3 regions of the Cloacibacterium sp. Arc13 genome follow, and region 3 is predicted to be linked to each of the others. Evidence: riboswitches for the same ligand, from Rfam matches in the RefSeq annotation. Region 3 holds a riboswitch; each other region holds the start of a gene.

Region 1 (5,377 bases), on a different contig from region 3:
ATTTATATTTGCTATAAGCAGAAATTATTTATGAAGCTCAATATAAAAAACGAAACAGGCAGATTAAAATCGGTAGTTCTAGGTCAGCCAAAGTCTATTGGCCCAGTTCCTACTTTAGAAGAAAGTTATGATGCTAAGTCATATTACTCCATAGAAAATGGTATTTATCCTAAAGAAGAAGACATCATCGCAGAAATGACTGCCTTCGAAAAAGTGCTCAAAAAATATGATGTAGAAGTTTTCAGACCGAATATTATCAAAGATTACAATCAGGTTTTCGCAAGAGATGTAGCCTTCGTCATCGAAGATAAAATGATTATCTCAAACGTCATCAAAGATAGAGCAGATGAACAGGAAGCTTATCGTAAAATTTTTGAAAAAGTAGAATGGCGCAAAATCATCAATTTACCAGAAACCGCTCATATAGAAGGCGGAGATGTAATTGTTTGGGATGATTTTCTCTTTGTGGGAACTTGTTTCTCCGAAGATTACAGAAATTATAAAACGGCTAGAACCAATGAATATGCTATTGAAATCCTGAAAGAATATTTCCCTAAAAAACGTATCATAGACCTTGACCTTAAGAAAAATGACAAGGTTCCGTATCAAGGTGTTTTGCACTTAGACTGCACGTTTAATCCCATTGGAAAAGACAAATGTATTATCTATAAAGACGGTTTTGTAGACGAAAGTGATTACCAACTCATCATAGATATTTTCGGGGAAGAAAACTGCTTCCACATTACACCAGAAGAAATGTTCGAGATGAATCCTAATATTTTCTCTATTTCGCCAGAAGTTGTAGTTTCAGACGAAACTTTTACCAGAATGAATGACTTTCTGAGAAATGAGTGGGGTTTTACGGTAGAAGAAATTCCGTATCGTGAAATTTCTAAAATGGGAGGTTTGCTCAGATGTTCTACCATGCCTTTGGTTAGAGAATAATTAGATTATTTTTATCAAAATAAAAAAGGACAACTTCATAAAGAGGTTGTCCTTTCGATTTAAAGAAATAAGAAATAAAAAATTATTGTAATGAAAACTTGATTTTCGTTTTAATCGCGTCTGAAGAATTCCCAATCAGCGCTTCGAAATCACCAGGTTCTGCTACCCAATCGTGTTTTACTGGGTCAAAGAAACTTAAAGCAGATTTGTCAATCGTAATGGTTACTTCTTTTTGTTCACCTGGATTTAAGTAGATTTTTTCAAAGCCTTTCAGTTCTTTTAATGGTCTTGGCAAAGAAGATTTTAGGTCTCTTATGTATAATTGAACCACTTCTGCACCTGCTTTTTTGCCTGTATTTTTTACTGGAATTGTAAACGTAATAGTCTCATCTTCGGTAATAACAGATTTGTCTGCTTTAGCTTGACCAATTTCGAAAGTGGTGTAACTTAATCCATGCCCGAAACTGAAAAGTGGTTTGATATTTTTGGTGTCATGCCAACGATAACCTACGAAAATACCTTCATTATATTTTATGTTGATAGGGTTTTGTTGGTCTTTTCCTTTTCCTTGAGCTAATTCTTCTTTATTACCAGGATATTCTCCTAATTGATGCGCTGAATTGTCTTCTAATTTCACAGGGAAAGTGAAAGGCAATTTTCCAGAAGGATTAGCGTCACCTGCTAAAACTGAAGCGATAGCATGACCGCTTTCTGAACCTAAATACCACGCTTGAACAATGCTAGGAACTTCTTTTACCCAAGGCATTTCTACAGCATTTCCTGAAACTAAAACCACAGAGAAATTTTTGTTTGCTTTAGCCAAAGCTGAAATTAATTCATCTTGATGATAAGGCAAGCCCATATCTTTTCTGTCATTTCCTTCACTGTCTTGGAAGTCACTCTTATTAAGTCCGCCCACGAAGATTACAAAATCAGAATTTTTAGCCAATTCTACTGCTTCTTTGGTTAATTCTGCTTGTGAACGATTATCAGTAAGGTCTTTTCCTGTTTTTACTCCATTGTATTCTCCGCCTACATCTCCTACATAACCTCTAGCAAAAACTACTTCTGCATTTTTTCCAAATCTTGCTTTAATTCCGTCTAAAGGTAAAGTTTCATATTTTACTTTTAATGAAGAAGAACCACCGCCTACAGTCATCATTTTGATGGCGTTTTCACCAATTACAGCAATCTTTTTAGTTTTAGCAATGTTAATTGGCAATACATTTTTTTGATTTTTTAGCAATACAATTCCTTCTTCACCAATTTCTTTGGCAATCGCTCTGTGTTCTTCAGAAGCAATATTTCCAAAAGGCTTGTTTTTATTCATGGTTGTAAAGAAAGCCAATCTTAGGATTCTTCTTACTTTATCATCCAATTCTTTAGTTCCTACTTTACCAGATTTGATGAGTTTTAAATAAGGATGTGCTAAATAGTAATTGTCATAAGCATTGCTGGTTCCTTCAGAAAGTCCATTTGTCCAGCTCCCGAATTCCATGTCAAGTCCATTCATAATGGCTTGTTTAGTATCATTTACAGCACCCCAATCAGAAATAACTACTCCTTTAAAACCCCATTCTTTTTTCAGAATATCGTTTAATAAATATTGATTTTGACTTGCATACTGATTTTTGTACATATCATAAGCTCCCATTATAGACCAAGTATCTCCTTCTTGTACAGCTGCTTTGAAGGCAGGTAAATAAATTTCATATAGAGCTCTATCATCTACAATTACGTTGCTGGTATGTCTAAATTGTTCCTGATTATTAAGTGCATAATGTTTCACACAAGCAGCTACACCATTAGATTGAACGCCTTTAATGTATGGAACCACCATTTTAGAAGATAAAAATGGGTCTTCTCCCATATATTCGAAGTTTCTACCGTTTAATGGAGTCCTGTAAATATTTACACCTGGTCCTAATAGAATATCTTTTTTTCTATAACGAGCTTCTTCTCCAAGAGCTTTTCCGTAATTCCAAGACATTTTTTTGTTCCAAGTTGCAGAGAGTGCAGTAAGCGCAGGATATGCAATGATGGAGTCATTGGTCCAACCAGCTTGATCCCATTCATCCCATTTTACTTCAGGACGAATTCCGTGTGGTCCATCAGTCGTCCAAAATTCTGGAATTCCTAATCTTGGAACACCTGGTGAACTGAATTTTGACTGAGCATGAAGCATCGCTACTTTTTCTTCTAAAGTCATTTTAGAAAGCGCGTCTTCTACTCTAAGTTCTATAGGTTGCGAATCATCTAAATAAATTTGTGTCTTTTTTTCTTGTGCTTTTGCTTGAAAACTCATTAACGAGACTAAGCAAACAAGTGCAATTTTCTTGAACATAAGAATTATTTTTTGGTGCAGTAAAACTACAACTTTTTATTATTATCTCAAAATGAGATAATAAAATTTTCAAAAAACTTATCTTGATATTGAATAGTTAAAAATAGAAATCAATAAATTGCCTGTTAATCAGTTGGTTAAGATTTGTTTAAAATGGAAAAATATTTTTTTCTTCTAAAAATTTGGTTTTCTGTAAAACTTGTTTTTATATTTGCACCACGAAAAACGTTCTTTTATACACGCAACTTATTAAGAAAGGTGGAGGGAATTGACCCTGCGAAACCTTGGCAACCTGCTAACAGAAATGAGAGTAAGGTGCCAAATTCAACCCCGAAATTCGGGAAAGATAAGTCTGAAATCAGTTTAAAATAGTCATACACTATATCAAAAACTCTTTCGACTTGTCGGAAGAGTTTTTTTATGCTCTTTCGTCAAGAATTTTCTGCAAATAAGTTGCTCTAATATTTAACAATTAAAAAATTATTAAAAAAATGAGCAATTTAAAATTTGAAACGCTTCAACTTCACGCTGGTCAAGAAATCGACCCAACTACCAATTCTAGAGCGGTGCCGCTTTACCAAACTTCGTCTTATACTTTTAACAGTGCAGAACATGCTGCCAATCTTTTTGGGTTAAAAGAATTTGGGAATATCTACACCAGACTCATGAATCCTACCACAGATGTTTTCGAAAAACGTGTGGCTGCACTTCATGGTGGAGTAGCAGCTTTGGCTACCGCTTCTGGTCACGCTGCACAATTTTTGGCAATTACCAATATTTTACAAGCAGGAGACAATTTCGTGAGTTCGCCTTATTTGTACGGAGGAAGTTATAATCAGTTCAAAGTTTCTTTCAAAAAATTAGGCATCGAAGCACAATTTGCTAAAGACGATGAGCCAGAAAGTTTTGAAGAATTGATTAACGAAAACACCAAAGCGATTTATTTAGAAACCATAGGAAACCCTACGTTGAATGTGGCAGATTTTGATGCAATCTCAGCTGTAGCTAAAAAGCATAATATTCCATTAATCGTTGACAATACTTTTGGAGCAGGTGGTTATTTGTTCAGACCAATTGAACATGGCGCAAATGTAGTGGTAGAATCTGCTACAAAATGGATTGGCGGTCACGGAACTTCTATTGGCGGAATCATCATAGATGGAGGAAATTTCGATTGGGGAAATGGTAAGTTTCCACAGTTTTCTGAACCTTCAGATGGTTATCATGGATTGGTTTTCTCAGATGTTTTCGGTGTAAATGGACCTTTTGGAAATATTGCTTTTATCATCAAAGCCAGAGTAGAAGGTCTTAGAGATTTCGGGCCAGCTATTTCTCCATTCAATTCATTTTTATTGCTTCAAGGTTTAGAAACATTATCGCTGAGAGTAGACAGAACCGTAGAAAATGCTCAGAAATTAGCAGAATTTTTAGAAAATCATCCAAAAGTAGAAAAAGTATTGTATCCAGGTTTGCCGAGTTTCCCAGATTATGAAAATGCTAAAAAATATTTGAAAAAAGGTTTCGGAGGGGTACTTAATTTTGAAATCAAAGGCGGAAAAGAAGCAGCAATTAAATTCATCGATAATTTACAATTGGTTTCACATTTAGCAAACGTAGGAGATTCTAAAACGCTTATCATCAATCCAGCTTCTACCACACACGAACAACTTTCAGACGAAGAAAGATTAAAAGCTGGAATTACTCCGGGACAAATTAGATTAAGTGTAGGAATAGAACATATAGATGATATTATCGCAGATTTAGAGCAATCATTTCAACAATTATAAAAAGTAAAAAGAAGAAAAATGTCAGAATTAAATTTTAAAATAAGCGCAGAAAGTAAGTCTGCAACCAAAGTGATTGCAAAAGCAAGACAGTTTGAAATCATCATAGACGAACCTCAAGATTTAGGAGGAAAAGATGAAGCGCCAAATCCTGTAGAAACATTATTGGCAAGTTATGCAGGTTGTTTTAATGTAGTGCTTCATCTTTTAGCAAAAGAGAGAAATATAGAAATCAACCATTTGAAAATTGATATTAACGGTAACATCAATCCTCAAAAATTATTGGGAATTTCTAAAGAAGAAA
Region 2 (5,377 bases), on a different contig from region 3:
TTTATTCCAAAGCAATCCTGCAAAAGCTTGTCGCTGCACATTTTTTTCATCTTCGCAGTTAAAATCTTTTTGAATTTCGTCATAAAATTCATCAGATTCTTTTTTTCTTACTTCAAAAACCTCATCAAAATCAAAAAAAGCGTTCTCCATTTTATGAGGAGACATTCTGAAATCAAAAGTTTTAGTTTCTCCACCTTCTAATTCCGTATCGATTACAAAAGCCGCTTTAGTTCCGAACTTTTTAGGATTCACCGTGTTTTTTTGATGAACGATATAATGGTTAATTCCATCTTTAAAGTATTTATTTTCAGATTTTTTTCCGAATAATTTTTCGGTATTGGTTTCATTTTCGCAGAAAAGAATTTTCACGGATTTGTCACGAGAATAAAGTTTTTTCATGCCCAAACTCTCATGTTCTATTTCTATTTGACCACGATGGCGCGTTGTAAAATTAGGTTTATAAGAATTATACCCCCAACTCCAATTATTTCTGTACCAAAGTGTGGGCAAAATCACCAAAGGTGCTTTTTCTGTATTTCGGTTGGTGACGGTAACTCTGATTAAAATATCATCATGGTGAATTTTGGCATATTCTATAAAAATATCGAAATATTCATTTTGGTCAAAAATTCCTGTATCTATAATTTCATATTCTGTTTCCTTATTGCTTCGTTCTGCATTTGTCTTGATTAAATCTTCGTAAGGAAAGGCATTCTGCGGATATTTGTACACCATTTTCATGTAAGAATGAGTAGGCGTATTGTCTAAATAATAGAAAATTTCTTTAATGTCTTCACCATGATTTCCTTGATGGTTGCTCAATCCAAAGAAACGTTCTTTGACCATTTTATCCTTTTTATTCCAAAAAGAAAAAGCGAAGTACAAACGTTGTTTGTCATCAGAAATTCCCGCAATTCCTTCTTCTGCCCATCTGTAAGTTCTGCTTTCTGCATCATCATGACCAGTTGCTCCCCATGTATTTCCATCAAAGGAATAATCTTCTCTTACGTTTCCCCACTGTCTATTGCTAACATAAGGTCCCCAAGTTCTGTAATTTATATCTTGTAATCGTTGTTTTTCAGCATTCATAACCATTATTTTTTAAAATAACATGATGCGAAGGTAGAAAAAAATAAAAACTATGAAATTTCATTTAGATTAATTTTTTCAATGACAATTTCTTATTGTGAAAAAAATGATATAGCTTTGCAAAAGATTTGTTCTTTCATACAATCGAAATGTTATCAAGAAAGGTGGAGAGATTAGACTCTGTGAAACCTTGGCAACCTATCGCGTTTCTGAAACGAGAAAAGGTGCTACATTCTACTCATTTTTGGGATAGATAACACATAAAAACAGTTGAGTCCCTCAACTTTTCTTATAGCATTTCATTTTTTTAATCACATTGAAATGCAAAATAGCGACATACTTTATCAAAATTTACAGCAAAGAATCCTCGTTCTAGACGGAGCTATGGGAACTATGCTTCAGCGATATCAGTTTACGGAAGAAGACTATCGTGGCGAGAGATTTAAAAACTGGGAATCTCCATTGAAGGGAAATAATGATTTACTTTCTCTCACTCAGCCTCATGCTATTGAAGCGGTACACAAAAAATATTTAGAAGCTGGTGCAGACATCATCGAAACCAATACTTTTTCTGCGACTACCATTGCAATGGCAGATTACCACATGGAAGATTTGGTGTATGAACTGAATTATGAATCCGCAAAAATTGCAAGAAAAGTTTGTGATGAATTCACGGCTTTAACTCCAGAAAAACCAAGATTTGTAGCAGGTTCTATTGGCCCTACTAATAAAACTGCATCTCTTTCTCCGGATGTAAATGACCCTGGTTACAGAGCCATTACTTTTGAAGAGTTAAGAATTGCTTACAAACAACAAGCAGAAGCACTTTTAGATGGCGGTTCTGATATCCTTTTGGTAGAAACCATTTTTGATACTTTGAATGCAAAAGCTGCACTTTTTGCCATAGACCAAATTCAAGAAGAAAGAAAAATTCAGATTCCAATTATGGTTTCTGGAACCATCACAGACGCGTCTGGAAGAACGCTAAGCGGACAAACTGCTGAAGCATTTTTGGTTTCAATATCTCATCTTAACTTATTAAGTGTAGGATTTAACTGTGCTCTAGGAGCGAAACAATTGACACCTTATTTAGAAACCATTTCTAATAATTCTGAATTTTTCATTTCTGCTTATCCAAACGCTGGTTTACCGAATGCTTTCGGTCAATACGATGAATCTCCAGAATTTATGGCAGAACAAATCCGTGAATATGCAGAAAAAGGATTGGTAAATATCGTTGGTGGTTGTTGCGGAACAACTCCTGACCACATTGCAGCAATCGCAAAAATCGTTAAAGATTATCAACCAAGAAAAGTTGATGTGATAATTTGATGATGAGTTAATGCGATGCTTTTCACAAGCATTATCTTATTTTCAAATTAACTAATTATCTCATTTATAATATGAAATATTTAAAACTTTCGGGTCTAGAACCTTTAATTATAACTCCAGAATCCAATTTTATCAATATTGGAGAAAGAACCAATGTAGCAGGTTCTAAGAAATTTCTCAGATTGATTAAAGAAGAAAAATTTTCTGAAGCTTTAGAAATTGCTCGTCATCAAGTGGAAGGTGGCGCACAGATTTTAGACATTTGTTTTGATGATGGACTTTTAGACGGAAAATATTGCATGGTTAAATTCTTGAATTTAATCGCCTCAGAACCTGATATTTCCAGAATTCCAATGATGATAGATTCTTCTAAATGGGAAATTTTAGAAGCTGGTTTGCAAGTGGTTCAAGGAAAATGTGTAGTCAATTCCATCAGTTTAAAAGGTGGTGAAGAAGAATTTGTTCGTCAAGCTAAAGCCATTAAAAGATATGGTGCTGCAGTAGTTGTAATGGCTTTTGATGAAAATGGACAGGCTGATAATTACGAACGCAGAATAGAAATTTGTAAAAGAAGTTATAAACTCTTAACGAACACAGTCCGTTTTCCTGCGGAAGACATTATTTTCGACCTCAATATTTTCCCAGTTGCAACAGGCATGGAAGAACATCGCAGAAACGCATTGGATTTCATTGAAGCAACAAAATGGGTTCGTGAAAACTTACCTTACGTTTCGGTTTCTGGTGGTGTTTCTAACGTTTCGTTTTCGTTTAGGGGAAATGATACGGTAAGAGAAGCGATGCACTCAGTTTTCCTCTATCACGCCATCAAAGCGGGAATGAATATGGGAATTGTAAACCCTGCCATGTTAGAAATTTACGACGAAATTCCTAAAGATTTGTTGGAGTTGGTAGAAGATGTAATGCTGGACAGAAGAGATGATGCTACCGAAAGATTATTGGATTATTCTGAAAAACATAAATCTGTAAAAAAAGAAAAAGTAGAAGATTTAGCATGGCGAAATCAGCCTTTGCAAGACAGAATCACCCATTCTTTGGTAAAAGGAATCGACCGTTTTATTGAGGAAGATGTAGAAGAAGCACGAAAAATTTCGGCAAAACCTTTGGATGTTATTGAAGGAAATCTAATGACGGGAATGTCTGTAGTGGGAGATTTATTCGGAAGTGGAAAAATGTTTCTTCCTCAAGTGGTAAAATCTGCGAGAGTGATGAAAAAAGCAGTGGCTTATCTTCAACCGTTTATAGAAGCTGAGAAAGATTCTGCACAAAAAGCCAATGGTAAAGTATTGATGGCAACGGTAAAAGGCGATGTTCACGACATTGGTAAAAATATTGTGAGTGTAGTTTTGGGCTGTAACAATTACGAAATTGTAGATTTAGGAGTGATGGTTCCTGCCGAAAAAATTATTCAAACAGCAATTCAAGAAAAAGTAGATGTGATTGGTTTAAGCGGATTGATTACACCAAGTTTAGACGAAATGGTACATATTGCCAATGAACTGGAGCGTCAAAACCTCAATTTCCCATTGATGATTGGTGGTGCCACAACTTCTAAAGCGCATACTGCCGTAAAAATAGACCCGAAATATAAAAATGCTGTGGTTCATGTAAATGATGCTTCTAGAGCAGTTGGTGTGGTAAGTTCTTTGTTGAGCAATAGAAATGGAGCGTTTATTTCTGAACTCAAAGCAGATTATGCAGATTTCCGTGAAAAATTCTTAAACAGACAAGTTGACAAAGAATATATTTCGATAGAAGAAGCGAGAAATCAAAAATTCAAAATCGATTGGGAAAATGAGACCATCTCTGAACCTAAAAATTTAGGTATTCATTTAATTGAAAATCAAAACTTAGAAGAATTGATTCCTTATATTGATTGGAGTCCGTTTTTCAGAAGTTGGGATTTATTTGGTAAATATCCTCAGATTTTAGAAGATGAAATTGTAGGAGAACACGCAAAAGAACTTTTTGCAGATGCTCAAAAAATGTTGAAGAAAATCGTGGATGAAAAATTATTAACTGCAAAAGCAATTTTCGGAATTTTTCCTGCGAACTCTAATGAAAAAGATGATATTGAATTGAAAAATGGTGAAGAAACATTCACTTTCAGAACGCTTCGTCAACAACATAAAAAATCTGATGGCAAAGAATATTTGGCTTTGAGTGACTTTATCGCTCCAAAAACATCAGGAAAACAAGACTACATCGGTGCTTTTGCGGTGACTACAGGTTTTGGAACCGATGAATTGGCACAAAAATATGAAGCAGAGCATGATGATTACAATGCGATTATGGTAAAAGCATTAGCAGACCGATTGGCAGAAGCTTTTGCAGAATATTTACACAAAAAAGTACGAATTGAAATTTGGGGTTATTCTAGTGATGAACATCTAGAAAATGAAGATTTAATTTCTGAAAAATATGTAGGAATTCGTCCTGCTCCTGGTTATCCTGCTTGTCCAGACCATTTGGAAAAAACCACGATTTGGGATTTACTAAAAGTGAAAGAAAATATTGGTTTAGAACTTACAGAAAGTTTGGCAATGTTCCCTACAGCTTCTGTTTCTGGATATTATTTTGCAAACCCAAAAGCGAAGTATTTCGGAGTAGGAAAAATTACAGAAGACCAGCTGAAAGATTACGCCGAAAGAAAAAATATAAATTTAGAATTGGCTAAAAAATGGTTATCTCCTAATTTGGTGGATTAGTTTCTCACAGATTTGACTACGCCGAAACTTCGTTTTCGCAGATTTTCACAGATAAAAAAATGTTCCGTAGGAACATAATATGTGTAAAAAATATAGACAGTAAAGAGGCGCTCCGTAGGAGCGCTATGTTAAAAAAATAAAGATTGTTACGCGCGCATATTTGCGTGAGCGATTGCAGTGAAAATCCTTTTTTTGCTAGGAAAAAGCTTTGGCAAAAAAAGATTGCAACG
Region 3 (5,377 bases):
TTTTTATAAACTGTATTTTTATTATCCTAGAAAAATAAATTCTTTCAGGCTGTTTATATATATACATAATATTTAAATGAGAACGATTATTTTATAATGTAAACCCGTTGTGCGTTTTAAAATTAAGAAAGGAAAAGATTGTGTATACTGCGAATAATTAAATTAGGCTTCCAAAAATGTCTGATTTGGAAATTGTTGCACTTAATATTATTACAAAATATACATCAATTAACTCTGACTTACAGTTGTTTAGATGTATTTCAGTAAATGATTCGGATGGGGAAATTGAAAGAAGTGTCTAGATTAAAAGAAAAAGAAAATTTTTTCCTTACATTGAAAAAAAACAGAGAGACTTTAAGTAACAAGTTTCAGATTTTTAATGTTGTATTTATTCTGGATCAAATACTAATTAAAATATCCAAAATCAGTAGAGCCAATCGTTCAGCAATATGCAAAACATATGAAATTAAACCTTCATTTGGATATTATGCCGCACAGAAGTCAATATATTTTGGAGATAAATTTCATCTGATTTTCTAGAAGAAAGGAATTTTTCATTCTTTCGATTTTTAGACGGTAAATGTCTTGTTTATTAAATGATATTAAAGAAAATTTTTAGAATTGCTTTTTAATAGGAGATAGAGGATATTTCAACAAAGAAGTTAAAATGGATTCGTTCAACTATTCTATGATAAATTTTTCAGGCCCGATGTGTAAAAACCAACATAATTTTGTAAAACTTTCAATAATGAAATCAAAAAACAGAAAGAGGGTTGAAACCAAGATTTCGCATTTATGTGGACAGTTCACAAACAACAACAAAAACTTTGCAAAAACATTTCAAGGTTTAGCAACAAGAATAGTGTCTAAAATAAATTCTTTTACGATGATTCAATACCTAAATTTTTCATATTTAAAAGAAGTTTGAATAAATTAAAAATTAATTTGTGCTAAATGCACAACAAGTTTTACTTCATATTAAAGATTCTTGACACTAAAAAATCTTTACATTTCTTCAGATTAGTAAAAAAGGGTAGGGAAGGGATTTTCTCAAAAAAACTTTCTTTTTAAAACATGCTCTTTGATATTATTGTTTAATTTAATTCTCTATATATTGAAAGATCATTCTTAATCCCTCTTCATTATCGAGATTTATTTTATTTTTTTTGATTACTTTCAGTATATTTTTTTCTTTTTCTGGAAAAAGACTTGCAAAAGAATTCTTATTTTTTGGTAATGCCGTTAGTTTATCATTGAGTATGATAAAAAAAGTCTCTGGTAAGTTATAAAACATAGCTTGTTTATCTTCTGTATAACCATTTTTGGCCTTTTCAAAGGGCTGAAATTTACTTTTAATTTTTTTAAATACATTATATTTTTTTCCTTCATACACTATAAAATAATATCCCGTATCAATAAGTTTTAACTTTTTGCCAGTTAAAGTTAATAGAATAGTGTCATAATTTGCTGTTTTTGGCAAAATGAATGGTTTTCCATTTTTAAGAAATTCAATGTTATCATTATACATGTCATATCTTGTCATTACTTGATCAGGATATTCTGATATTTTGCTCGCTACAAAATCTTTAGTAAAATATGGGCTACCTTCTAATTCTGAGAGATTATCTTTCCCAATTGTTTTGAACCACATGTTTTCCATTAGACGGTCCCCTCTAAAATCTAAATCCGTTTGACAATAAATGTATGAACTTAATACAAGAGCTACTAAAGTGATAAGATTTTTTATCATAAAAAATTTATATAAGTTTATATAACAAATTTAGCAAAAAAATAAATATAAAGGTTACTTAAATTAAAATAAATTAAATGTAAAAATATAATTGTTAGTTTAATAATATAAAAAAGGAAATGGAAAGGAAATTTTTATTCTTTAATTTTCAGAAATCAGGGAGTTAAAAGGCTGTGGTGATAGTCTATGAGGGCGATTGATAGATTGTATTTGGTTCGTTGGAAGATAATGACTACTTTTGCCGCCTATTATCAGGAACCTCTACGGGAGGTAGCAACCTGCAACAACAAGCAAGGTGCTAAAGCGATAAGCCAAACTTTTTTGGAAAAAATGTTGTCTATCTTTTGTAAAGTTCCTGTGTTAAATTTTTAAATTTTATGAACTCTACAAAAGCAAATTTTCTCAGTTTACTTCCTTTTTTAATTTTCGTAGGTACATTTTTAGGTGCCGGAATTGTATTGCAAGATTTTTATGCCTTGCCATCGCCTATTGCCGTGAGTATCGGTATTATTGCCGCCTTTGCCATGTCTAGGTTGCCTCATCAAGAAAAAATCAAAACTTTTTTACACGGTTGTGGAGAGTCCAGTGTATTGACCATGTGTATTATTTATCTATTGGCAGGCGCTTTTTCTACCGTAGCACAAGTTTCAGGCAGTGTAGATGCGGTAGTGAATATCGGGCTAACCTATATCTCTGCAGATTATTATGCTCTAGGGATTTTTCTTTTGGCATCATTTCTTTCCTTGTCTTCTGGAACCTCGGTTGGTGCTATTGTCGCATTAGGGCCTATCGCGATACAGTTGGCTCAAAAAAGTGGAGCAGACCTTAACCTCATTGGGGCAAGTCTTTTGGGTGGTGCCATGTTTGGCGACAATCTTTCGGTGATTTCTGATACTACCATTGCAGCAGCTCAAACGTTGGGCAGCAGCATGAAAGATAAGTTCAGAACCAATTTTTATTTGGCTGCCCCTGCTGTAGTATTAACGGTGGTGATTTTATTGATTATAGGATTTAGCAATCCTGTTGCGCCCATTGCCTACACGCCAACTCCCATTTCTTGGGAACTTATTTTCCCCTATTTGGTGGTTTTGGTATTGGCTTTTTTAGGGTTAGATGTATTTCTTGTGTTGGTCATCGGGATATTTTTAGCGGGAGCCATTGGTTTATGGCAAGGAAACCTTACATGGTTGAGTTTTGCCAAAGCCAGTTATGAAGGCTTCACGTCTATGACCGAAATTTTCTTATTGTCTTTGCTTACAGGAGGTTTAGCTGCCTTAGTAGAAAAAGCAGGGGGAATTCAATATTTATTGAACAAAATAGAAGCTAAGATTAGCTCAGCCAAATCTGCACAATTGGGAGCAGGATTGATTACAGGTTTGGTAAATCTCTGTATTGCCAATAACACCGTGTCGATTTTAATCTCTGGGAAAGTGTTGAGACCTATTTCTGAACGTTTTGAAGTTCCTGCCCGAAAGATGGCTTCTGTGATTGATATTTTTGCGTGTATCGTTCAAGGGTTGCTTCCTTATGGTGCTCAGGTTTTATTGATTATCGGTTACAGTAAAAATAAAATCAATTATGTGGATATGCTCTCGCATTCTTATTATTTAGGGCTTCTGTTCTTAATGGTGGTGGGTTCTATGTTTTGGGGAAGGTCTAGGAATGTGGTGCCTTCGGGAGGCTCAGGCAACGTGTAACAGAAAAATTGGTGGCTGAGCTTGTCGAAGCCACAGCATCAACAAATAAACTCTGCTTTTCAGATTTAATGTTCTTTTGTCTTGAAACAAAAGAACCAAAAGTTCAAGTCTGGAAATCCTCAGCTAAAAAAGAATAACCTTTTCTAAAAACTCTGAAACTCACTCGGCAGAATGCCGAGCTTAAACAGCAGACTTTTTTAACGAAAAGGTTATTCATTTTTTTTACGCTTGCGGTTTCCTAGGACATCAATTAAAATAGGTAATTTTTCAACGTCTATGTTCCTAGGTTAAAAGTTTTAATATCACAAGGTTCACGGAGAGTTGTTGAAATGATAGCGTTTTTGAGTTCCCAAAGGAACATCAGAGATGTTCTTTAAAGCACACGGATTTTAATGCAATAGATATAAAACTTTATTATAATTTTTTGCACCCTTACTTGTTAATAACTTTTATCAATGTTGTTTGCAAGTTTTTTTCATATTACCTATTATTGTACTATTAATTAATTAAAAACCTAATAATTATGCCTTATCAAATTAACATTAAATCGTTTTTATATTGTTATGTCCGACCAAAAAAGACACACCAAAAGCTTAAGCGAGCCGCTATTTTATGATAATGCGGACATGAAAAGGCTTTTTAATTTTAGCGACAAAACTTTGCAACGCATGAGAAGCAATAAAAGTATTCCCTTTGTTAGAATAGGGAAGAAATACTTTTATCCTGTACAGTATTTTAAAAATCTTGCAGACCAAAGCTGCCAAGATTAGTCGCTCATTTACATCATCAGTTTTTCTATATCTGCAAAAAAGCATTTTTGCTTTAATATTTCTATTACTTATTTGCAGGAACTGGTGATTCACTCATTATTATCTTTCCCAGTTAATTTTTTTACTCTCGGTCACTCAACTGATTCTTGAACTGATGCCTAAAACTGTCGATGTTGGCTGAGCCTGTCAATGTTGGCTGAGCCTGTCGAAGCCACAATATTTCACTTAGACTGTCTCAGTGAGCCAAAAATTTCTGAACCGATGCCAGACTTGTCGAAGGCAGAAGACAAAATTCATGGCATAAGAAAATGATTTTTTCCACTCCCTATGTCATTCCGTAGGAATCTAAATTATTTTTAAAAGCAACATGAAAATTTTTCACCTTCGATGCTTTCGACAGGCTCAATCAACGACTTAGAAATATAATTTATGCCTTAACTGCTAACTGAACCGATGCCTGAGCACAGACTGAAGGTCTGCGAACGAAGTTCACGAAGGCAGAAATGATATTTATCTTTTTAAAACGGTGGCTTCGACTACGCTCAGCCACCAGAAATATTTTAAAGCTCAGCTTCCGTAGAAATGTTCAGCCACCAGTTTTCTTTTACTCTTCTTTTGGTCTTCTTCGGAAAAAGCACCTTTTTTCCGAAGGAGTATGGGAGGATTCTCGAAGAACACTCGAAGAAGTGTAAAACCAAGGTGGTCAAAACTGGACATTTCTGGACAAAAAAAGACAAACAGAGACGAATTGGGATATTCTTAGTCATTGGCAGACTTTTATAGACAAAAAAGGTCAAAAATAGTCAAATAAAGACGTGTAACTATAAGTATATCAATACTTTAAAAAATTGTTTCTACTTTTGACCTGTATAACAAATAAATAAAATTGCCATGGCAGAAATTAAAAAAGGAATCCTTGGCGGATTTTCCGGAAAAGTAGGCCCCGTAGTTGGAGCCAATTGGCGCGGTAAAGACATTATCCGCAGTACCCCAAAATCTTCTTCGAGACCGAAGACGGATAAGCAAATTTTGCAACAACTAAAGTTTAAAACTACTATCACGTTTTTGCACCCTTTGCGCAATATCCAAAATCGGTTTTTTGGAACAGATGCGGGAGCAAAATCTAAGGTAAACTTAGCTGCTTCTTATTTCATTAACAA

What was found. Region 3 has a riboswitch for S-adenosylmethionine ahead of QO190_RS02940 (Na+/H+ antiporter NhaC family protein). Riboswitches for the same ligand answer to the same signal wherever they lie in the genome.
Region 1: it holds a riboswitch for S-adenosylmethionine, as region 3 does, so the genes downstream of both, QO190_RS11830 (O-acetylhomoserine aminocarboxypropyltransferase/cysteine synthase family protein) here and QO190_RS02940 (Na+/H+ antiporter NhaC family protein) in region 3, are expected to answer to the same signal.
Region 2: it holds a riboswitch for S-adenosylmethionine, as region 3 does, so the genes downstream of both, QO190_RS08025 (homocysteine S-methyltransferase family protein) here and QO190_RS02940 (Na+/H+ antiporter NhaC family protein) in region 3, are expected to answer to the same signal.

The regions. Positions count from the first base shown of each region.
Region 1 covers NZ_JASMRM010000018.1:26,410-31,786, reverse strand. The annotation lists gene QO190_RS11840 (dimethylarginine dimethylaminohydrolase family protein) at 31-945, shown strand; gene QO190_RS11835 (glycoside hydrolase family 3 C-terminal domain-containing protein) at 1,028-3,289, opposite strand; SAM riboswitch class I at 3,533-3,642, shown strand; gene QO190_RS11830 (O-acetylhomoserine aminocarboxypropyltransferase/cysteine synthase family protein) at 3,781-5,076, shown strand; gene QO190_RS11825 (OsmC family protein) at 5,095-5,377, shown strand, end outside.
Region 2 covers NZ_JASMRM010000008.1:134,368-139,744, forward strand. The annotation lists gene QO190_RS08020 (glucosidase) at 1-1,089, opposite strand, end outside; SAM riboswitch class I at 1,239-1,349, shown strand; gene QO190_RS08025 (homocysteine S-methyltransferase family protein) at 1,411-2,421, shown strand; gene metH (methionine synthase) at 2,493-5,147, shown strand.
Region 3 covers NZ_JASMRM010000002.1:212,905-218,281, forward strand. The annotation lists gene QO190_RS02935 (hypothetical protein) at 1,100-1,750, opposite strand; SAM-I-IV-variant riboswitch at 1,994-2,091, shown strand; gene QO190_RS02940 (Na+/H+ antiporter NhaC family protein) at 2,128-3,447, shown strand; gene QO190_RS02945 (helix-turn-helix domain-containing protein) at 4,011-4,217, shown strand; gene QO190_RS02950 (DUF6266 family protein) at 5,109-5,377, shown strand, end outside.